2 linked regions of the Pelagibaculum spongiae genome follow. The protein of the gene in region 2 interacts with the protein of the main gene of each other region in a pairwise test. Links are inferred from orthologs where the notes say so. Each region holds a gene or a part of one and is shown on either strand. Other genes may lie near its edges.

Region 1 (4,263 bases), on a different replicon or contig from region 2:
TTAATTGCTTGGCTAGGTTGCCCCATTGCTTGCCGCACCCACGCTAACTCCAACCATAATTCAGCGTTACGATTATCAATAGTGAGTGCTTGCTCAAGTGTCACTGCTGCCGACTGAAAATTACCGGCAGCCTTGGCTGATCTTGCTTGAGTTAATAACTGCTGAATCGCCGGTTGGTTACTCACTGGCCGATCTTCTGAAGATTGCGGTGATGAAGCGTCGGGAGCAGGAGTAGGCCGGGGAGTTGGAGACGTGTCAGGATAAATAATCTCACCAGAACGGCTCCCTCTGTTGTCGCCAGAACTACTGTCGGTACCAATAATTCTATAATCGACGCCACCACAACCCGCTAAAAATGATAGGGCGATAGTGAACACTAACTTTTTAACAAACTTAAACTGCTGCATGAATGGCTTCCGATAAAATAAAATCTGTATAAGAGCTCATAAATAACGGGCTAGGTTGAAGTCTTAACCACCCAACAAATCACCTAGCCGATCCAGAATTCCTCGGCGGCAGTTTACTGATTGCTGCGGCATTTGCCCAACCGGGGTCGGTAGCTGCTGAACATTTTTACATCCTTTAGCCAAACGACCTTTCGCATCGACGGGAATCATCTGCAATCCATCAGGTAATGGTTGATCATTGTGAGTCATCACTAACGGATCCATCAACCCTTGCCAGATCTTTAATGCACCCGAACTTCCGGTAAGTCCGGCAGGTTTATTATCATCTCGCCCCAACCACACCAGCGCTAACAAATTACCGCTGTAACCGGCAAACCAACTATCTCTTAAATCATCGGTGGTTCCGGTTTTTCCGGCAATTTGGTATTTTTTATAACGCCAACTCAAGCCGCGTGCAGTTCCCGTTTTCACTACCTGTTGCAACGCATGATTCAATTGATAAACCGATTTTTCATCAAATCGTTGTCCGGTTTCCAGTGGATAACGATTGAGTGAAGCGCCTCGATGGTCAGTAACTGCTAACACACTCCGCAACGGGCTATAAAAGCCACCACCAGCGATGGTTTGATACATTTGCTGCATTTGCCATGGCGTGTAGCTAACACCACCTAGCAATAAAGAAGGGTAAATTCTCTCAGGCAATTGCAGCCCCAATCGCTGCAAACTATCGGCAACCATTGGCATACCTAAATCTAACCCAAGCCGAACGCTGGCTAAATTGAGCGAGTCCGCCAAGGAATTTTCTAGCATTACCTTGCCATGTATTTTTTTGTCGTAGTTGGCAGGCTGCCAAGTTTCACCATTGGTCATTTTTAGTGAAACTGGCTGGTCATCAATTAATTGATAGAGCGGCATACCTTGCTCAAGAGCCGCTAGATAAATTGCCGGTTTTAATAAAGAGCCTACTGGCCTGCGTGCTAACAAAGCACGATTAAAACCCTTTTGAAAACTGTCTCTGCCTGGCACCAACGCCAGCACTTCAGCACTCTGGCTATCACTCACCAGCACTGCACCCTGCAAGCTAGCTTTAGTGATTTTCTTTTGTCGTTCCAGCCGCGTTAAACCGTTATTCAATGCCTTTTCAGCTTGCTGCTGAATCATAGGGTTCATTGCGGTAAATATCTGCAAACCTTGTTGCTTTAAATCTTGCTCTCGATAATCTTCTGCCAGCTGTTGCTTGACCAACTGCAAATAGCCCCAATGTTTTTTTGGTTGTGGCTTTGAAGCAAGACCTAACGGCTGGGCTTGATAACGATTTAATTGCCCCTGAGTCAGCTTTCCTTGTTCAGCCAGTAACTTAAGCACTAAATTACGTCGCTCAAGCGCCCTATCAGGATGGCGGCGTGGATTGTACCAAGAAGGCCCTTTAACCATTCCAGCGAGCAACGCTAGCTGGTCGATATCTAATTGCTCTAGTGGCTGGCCAAAATAAAATCGTGCCGCCAAGCCAAAACCATTAATACTGTTTTGCCCCTGCTGCCCTAAATAAACTTCATTCAGATAACTTTCTAGAATTTCAGCTTTGGAATAATGCCACTCCAGCAAGAGTGCCATCATGGCTTCTTGGGCTTTTCGGCTTAACGTTCGTTGATTGGTCAGAAACAGGTTTTTCACTAATTGTTGGGTCAGCGTACTACCGCCCTGGCGAGTTTTACCTGAGCTAATATTGACCCACAGCGCACGGGCAATGCCTTTTAATGAGATACCAAAGTGCTCGTAGAAATCCCGATCTTCAGTCGCCAACAGTGCTTCGACCAATAAAGTGGGCACCTGCTTGAGTTGCACCAATTGCCGATCTTCCCGATGCGCCGGATAGATTCCACCAATCATTAGCGGTTCTAGCTGAACCAGCGCGCTTCCAGAATCAGTTTTGAATCGACGAATTGTCTGGCTGGCAAAATTCATTCGCACCAGTTCAGCCGTTTGCTTGCCATTCCAGCCATTAAAGCCACGGGTTTTAATCTGCAGGCTGGTGGATTTACCGCAGTATTGGCCAACTCGAGGATAGTCACCGGGACAAGGTCGATAACCTAGTTGCTTTAAATGACTGACTAACTGAGCACGCGATAACCCAGCACCTTGATAGAGTGAAACCGGCTTGGCGTAGACATGCGACGGTAGCGACCAACGTCGTCCTTCAAAGCGCTGACGAATCTGCGCATCGAAGTAAACCAGTAGCACAGTAACTAATACCGCAGCAATTAAGAGTAGTTTGGCAAAAAGACGTAACAAAGGTTGGATACAGTTTGTAGCAGAAAGCAACAGGCTATTCAGTCCAGCGCACCATCACAACTGTTTTTTAACAAATCGTTCAATTTTAAGCCCTTGCAAAGCCACGTTTATTCATCGCATGATAATTGGCTCTGTGATTGGCAAAGGAACGGACGCCGATGCCCCCGATTCACTGGACATTTTTATTACTGGTTAACTTGGTAATGATTTTGTTGCTTTACCGCTATCAACGACAAGCGAAACGTTTTAGAAAAGCTGCTGTCAGATTGGATCAGCTGCCTTTGCCAGTGCTGAGGCTTGATCTGGACCAATTGCAGATAGAAAAATTTCTCTCTGGTGGGAGCCAAGCGCTAATCTGCCAGATCAAAAAACATCCGCATATTGCTGAACAGATATTAGAGCGAAATGCTTTTCGCTCGGTTAATCCTGCAGCACGCAAACACTGGCAAGGTAATTTACCGCTTGAGCAGTTATTGGCAAAAGATCAACTGGCGAAATTAATTGAATGCACTAGTCATAACAGCAAAATACCGCTCGATTGCCTGCTGCCCAATCAGCGACAACCCAGTCAGCCACGGCCAGCACATTTGTATGTTTCTAGCCTACATCCGAACCGTCATCTGACGGCGATTGTCGTTCCGGTCGCTGACAACATGATCGATATGGCTGAAATCGCCTGACTTGCCTGACTATTAGTACGTGCATTGTCGCAATTAAGTTATCAGAATCAGCCGTTAACACGATTTAGATGAATATTGATCTGGTTCGAATACGAAAGTTTGTCAAGACAGGTATAATGCTGCTCGTCCTGACCGGGACAAGAAAAACCCTGCAAATGAGAAGTTTGTCAAAATCATATGGATGGAAAAAGTGCGTTCATCCTTTGGCAATGCTCGAACAGGACTCGTTTTAGATCCCATTTAGCAATAACTGCTGGCACGGATAGCCTTCGTGATGGCAGGTTGTTGGTTGTGTAAAACCGGAGAAGAAAAACAGATGGCTCGTCATTTGCGCCGCAATTTCAAAAAACAACAGAAATTAATGGCACGCGGAGTGCTCCAAAAACATGTTAGTGATGGCCCGCATACTGAATGGTTAGGTATGCCTGAGTACTGGATCCACAAATTGACGGTTGACGATAAAGAGTTCACCTATTTTGCCAATACACCAGATCTGGGTATCAACGAAGGTCAAACTCTGGTTTTCCGTTATCAGGAAACGACTAAAGATTTGCGAATTGAAAAGCGCTCTCTGGCTGTAGCTGTCGACCCAAGCGAATACGCTTAATTTTATACCCAACCACTCCAAGGTGCAGGATTCAGCACACTTTGGAGTAGTTTGGGTGTACATCTGCTATCGCATAGCTAAGGCTCGCAGGCTTTATGTATTTAATTATTTTTTAAATACATAGCCCTGCGAACTAAAGCGTTTAAAGTTGTTCCTATTTTTTACTTCTTTATTTTTCTTGTTCTTTAGCCTTCTATCGCTTGATAAATCTCAATCGAGGCTTATTTCTTTTTTCGAAAAAATTAATCCCCTCTGCTTTACTACAAATTGCCTTTAG
Region 2 (4,719 bases):
ACACCCTGCGACTCGGGTATTCCAGGCCACGCGAATTTTTATCAATGATGAATTGGGCGCAATCGAAACTATGTTGCCTGCGACTTTAAAGTTGCTGGTACCACAAGGACGGTTGGTGATTATTAGCTTCCATTCACTGGAAGACCGAATTATTAAGCGCTTTATTCGTGATCAGGAACGAGGCAAGCAGTTGCCGCGTGATTTGCCTGTGATGCATAAGGACACGGAAGGCACGCTTAAAGCACTTGGCAAGGCAATTAAAGGCAGCGCTGAAGATGCCTTGGAAAATAGCCGAGCACGAAGTGCTGTGCTGAGAATTGCGGAACGCACAGGAATTTAACTATGGCTGCGCTTGGCAGGCAGTGGTTACTGGTCAGCATCGCGCTTTGGTTATTGGTGATAGGTTCAGCCGTTGCAGTCGTCAATGTAACGCACTTGAATCGACAAACCTTTGCCCGGTGGCAAAAGTTGCAAGTTGAAAAACAGCAACTGGAAGTTCGCTGGCAGCAATTGTTATTAGAAGAAAGTACCTGGGCAACACATAGTCGTGTTGCCCAGGTAGCGCAAAAAAAACTGGGCATGGAATTGCCCAAGGCAGCAGACGTGATAGTGGTGAGGCCATGACTGAACAACTAAAAAGCATCAAGGACTGGAGGCTTTGGCTGGTTGCCATTTTAATGATAATGGCGCTAGGTGCAGTGTTGTATCGAATGGCTGATATTCAGTTGTTGAATCCAGATTTTCTTCGTAATCAGGGTGATGCTCGATCGCTACGGGTAGTGTCTATTCCTGCTGGTCGCGGCATGATCACCGATCGCTATGGCAAGCCGCTTGCTATCAGCACCCCGGTTAAAAGTGTTTGGGCCGATCCTTCCAAAATTGATCCAGAAAATGAGCGCTTAGATAAGCTCTGTCGCCAACTTTCCCTCGGTTGTAAAAAATTACGCAAACGTTTAACCCGCTCTCAAAGTAAAGAGTTTCTGTGGGTCAAACGGCATGTCAATCCAGCGCTAGCTGAGAAAGTAAGCGCGCTAAAAATCCCTGGCATCTTCTTACAAACCGAATATCGCCGCTACTACCCTGCAGGTGAAGTTGCCGCCCATGTGGTGGGCTTTACCGACATCGATTTGAATGGTCAGGAAGGTATCGAGCGTAGTTTTGATCGTCAGCTTCAGGGTGCTAATGGCAATAAGCGAGTGTTAAAAAACCTGCAAGGCCAAGTGGTTGAAGAGATCGAGCGAATTGCTGAACCTCGTGCTGGTAAATCTTTAGCCTTAAGCATCGATTTAAGAATGCAATATCTTGCCTATCGGGAATTAAAAGCCAAGGTGGCCGAAGTAGGCGGTAGCGCTGGCTCGGTAGTAGTAATGGATATTAAAACCGGTGAGGTTTTAGCCATGGCATCTCAACCTTCATTTAATCCCAATGACCGACGCCAGTTAAAGCCACAGTCATTGAGAAATCGCGCGGTAACCGACACGATTGAGCCAGGTTCGACCATGAAGCCGTTAACGGTTTTAGCCGGAATTGAGTCAGGCAAGTTTGATATAGATAGTTTGATCAATGTTTCGCCCCGCGTAATGAAGCTAGACGGTGGTGTGGTTCGAGATCATCGAGATTTTGGCAAGCTATCGCTGGCCGGCATTTTACAGAAATCCAGTAATATTGGAGTCAGTCGGATTGCTTTAGATTTACCACCGAATCAATTGCAAGGTACTTTTGCCAAAGTAGGGCTAGGTATGGCTACCGGCATAGAGCTTCCAGGTGAAAGTAGTGGAAAGCTTTCGGATCGTTATAAATGGAAAGAAATCGATTTGGCTACCATGTCGTTTGGATATGGTTTGAGCGTGACGCCGATTCAGCTGGCGCGCGCCTATTCAGCTTTGGCCAACAAAGGTAAATTACTTCATCCAACCTTATTGAAAACTGACAAGGTGCTGGGCGGCGAGCAGGTACTTGATGCGGTAGCTAGCGAGCAAGTTGTTTCAATGATGGAAGGTGTCGTCAGTCGAGAAGGAACCGCTTTTAAAGCGAGCGTTGCTGGTTATCGAGTGGCAGGAAAAACCGGTACGGTCCGTCAAGCAACGGCCGGTGGTTATTCCGATGATTCTTATATGGCTTTTTTCGCCGGTGTTGCACCGGCAACTAATCCTAGATTAGCCATGGTAGTCGTAGTCCGTGATCCGCGCGGAGATAATTACCATGGTGGCGATGTCGCTGCACCGGTGTTTTCCCGGGTGATGGCGGGAGGTTTACGTTTAATGAATATTGCTCCGGATCAGAGTTTACCGGGGTTGCTGGCAGCTCGAGAGGTGATTACTAATGAAGTCACTCGCTGAGCTGTTGTCTGGCTGGTGTGAAGTTCCGGATCTGCAAGTTAAAGGTCTAGCTTTAGATAGTCGACAGATTCAACCTGGATATGCGTTTATCGCAGTACAAGGAAATACTGGCCACGGGCTGGATTTTCTTGCTCAAGCAGAAAAAGCAGGTGCTTGTGCAATTATTCTTGATCAGCATGACGATTCCGCTTTTCAAAGCGATTTACCGCTAGTTCGATTGCCTAAATTGAAAAACCGGGTGGGTAAATTAGCCTCGCGTTTTTATGAGCACCCTTCAGTGCAAATGCCGTTAGTTGGCATTACCGGCACCAATGGTAAAACTTCCTGTAGCTTATTTTTAGCTCATTGCTGGAATCAACTAGGTTCGCAAGGTGGCGTCATTGGTACTTTAGGTACTGGCGCGGTTGATAGTGACCAAGATGCGGCAGAACAATTGCAAGAGACAGGTAATACCACGCCGGATCCGGTAACTGTGCAAGCGGCTTTAGCGGGAATGTATCAGCAAGGTGTTCGCCATGCAGCGATTGAAGTGTCATCCCATGCAATGGATCAGCATCGAGTGGAAGGCTGCCGTTTCGAAACCGGCTTATTCACCAATTTAACCCAAGATCATCTGGATTATCACAGCTCGATGGAGCAATACGGCGAAGCGAAAGCCAAGCTATTTCTGGAAATGCCATTGCAGCATGCGGTAGTGAATTTGGATGATGCTTTTGGCATTCGATTGCTGCAACAACTGAAACAACAACGACCAGAAATTACCCGTATCGGTTATAGCGTTTATCCGCAGCCACAAGGCTTAGATTTGTGTGATCGTTTTGTAGTTACCGAACAATCGGTATTAGATCAGAACGGTTGCCAAGCGAAATTAAATACTAGCTGGGGTCAGTTTGATTTTGCCAACCAGCAGTTGCTGGCCAGTTTTAATCTGTCGAATTTGTTGGGTGTGATCGGTTGCTTACTGTTAGATTTCGCACCAGAGAAAGTGCTGCAGGCAGCATCAAATCTTAAGCCAGTGCCGGGGCGACTGAATCGTTTTGGTGGTAGTGAACTGCCACTAGTTGTCGTTGATTACGCCCATACGCCAGATGCATTGCAGCAAGTGTTATCTGCGTTACGTCCGTTGGTCAGCGGCAAAAGTTACTGTGTCTTTGGCTGTGGTGGTGATCGGGATCGTAATAAGCGACCTCAAATGGCCGCCGCTGCAGAACAAAATTCTGATCAGTTGGTGATTACTCAAGATAATTCTCGCTTTGAAGATCCAGCGCAAATTTTTGCCGATATTAAAACCGGCTTGCAGCAGCCTGATTTAGCCTGGTTAGAGCCAGAGCGCAATCAGGCAATTGCCAAGGCGCTGTCGGTTGCCAAGGCGGGAGATTTAATCGTTGTGGCTGGCAAAGGCCATGAAGATTATCTGGATATTCAAGGTAAGAAATCCTTCTGGTCTGATCTACAAGCGGTAAGTGAATTGTTGCAAGCAAAAGCTGGAGAGCAATATGTTTAATGCTTCTTTAGCCGATATGGCAAAAATGCTACGGGCAGAATTAACTGCCGATGTGCAAGTAACCGGCGTTTCGATTGATACGCGAACTATTACGTCGGGTAATTTATTTGTGGCGATTGCCGGTGACCGGTTTGATGGTCATAACTTCGCCGAAAAAGCGGCTCAGCTGGGTGCTGCAGCATTGTTAGTTGAGCGAAAGCTAGATGTTGATTTGCCAATGCTGATTGTCCCTGACGCTACCTTGGCTTTAGGAAGAATCGCCCGTTGGTGGCGAAGGCAGTTAGATCTTAAAGTCGTTGGTATTACTGGTAGCTGCGGCAAAACCAGTGTTAAAGAAATGCTGGCATCGATTTTGAGCGGTCAAGATCAGACCTTGGCAACTAAGGGTAATTTAAATAATCACTTGGGCGTGCCACTAACCTTGCTTCAACTCAGCGAACAAGATCGTTATGCAGTGATCGAAATGGGTGCCAATCATGTCGGTGAAATTGAATATCTAACTGGGTTGGCTAAGCCTGATGTGGCATTAGTAAATAATGTTGCTGCGGCGCATTTGTCTGGTTTTGGCAGTTTGCAGGGTGTTGCGCGTGCTAAGGGCGAAATTTATCAATCGCTACGCGGCAATGATGTTGCACTGATAAATGACGATGATCAGTATGCTTCCTATTTCAGTCGATTAGTCAATTGCCATGAAAGCCGTTTTGGCTTGGGTGCTGGCGCTCGAGTGACTGCCGATCAAATCAAGATTCAATCTAACGGTTGTTATCAGTTTCAATTGGTAATGCCCGAAGGGAGCTATCCGGTCAAATTGAGTTTGCCAGGTCAGCATCAAATTAATAATGCACTAGCGGCAGCATCTGCCGCACGCGCATTAAA

The links.
Region 1: the proteins of DC094_RS02310 (region 2) and mrcB interact in binary tests that used the Escherichia coli proteins (3 or more experiments, as listed by UniProt). The link is inferred for Pelagibaculum spongiae from one-to-one orthologs.

Annotation. Positions count from the first base shown.
Region 1 is NZ_QDDL01000016.1:36,185-40,447, reverse strand. What follows is about bases 86-3,098. They hold mrcB (penicillin-binding protein 1B), read right to left. Parts: upstream 2,700-3,098; coding sequence 471-2,699; downstream 86-470. Other genes in these bases: DC094_RS21225 (hypothetical protein), read left to right, coding at 2,858-3,098; DC094_RS21235 (tetratricopeptide repeat protein), read right to left, coding at 86-407. In the rest of the region: more of DC094_RS21235, read right to left, coding at 1-85; more of DC094_RS21225, read left to right, coding at 3,099-3,379; DC094_RS21220 (hypothetical protein), read left to right, coding at 3,654-3,986. UniProt on the Escherichia coli protein: Cell wall formation. Synthesis of cross-linked peptidoglycan from the lipid intermediates.
Region 2 is NZ_QDDL01000001.1:533,187-537,905, reverse strand. What follows is about bases 1-2,979. They hold DC094_RS02310 (peptidoglycan D,D-transpeptidase FtsI family protein), read left to right. Parts: upstream 1-620; coding sequence 621-2,339; downstream 2,340-2,979. Other genes in these bases: DC094_RS02305 (UDP-N-acetylmuramoyl-L-alanyl-D-glutamate--2,6-diaminopimelate ligase), read left to right, coding at 2,323-2,979; ftsL (cell division protein FtsL), read left to right, coding at 343-624; rsmH (16S rRNA (cytosine(1402)-N(4))-methyltransferase RsmH), read left to right, coding at 1-340. Outside these bases: more of DC094_RS02305, read left to right, coding at 2,980-3,843; DC094_RS02300 (UDP-N-acetylmuramoyl-tripeptide--D-alanyl-D-alanine ligase), read left to right, coding at 3,836-4,719. UniProt on the Escherichia coli protein: Essential cell division protein that catalyzes cross-linking of the peptidoglycan cell wall at the division septum. Required for localization of FtsN.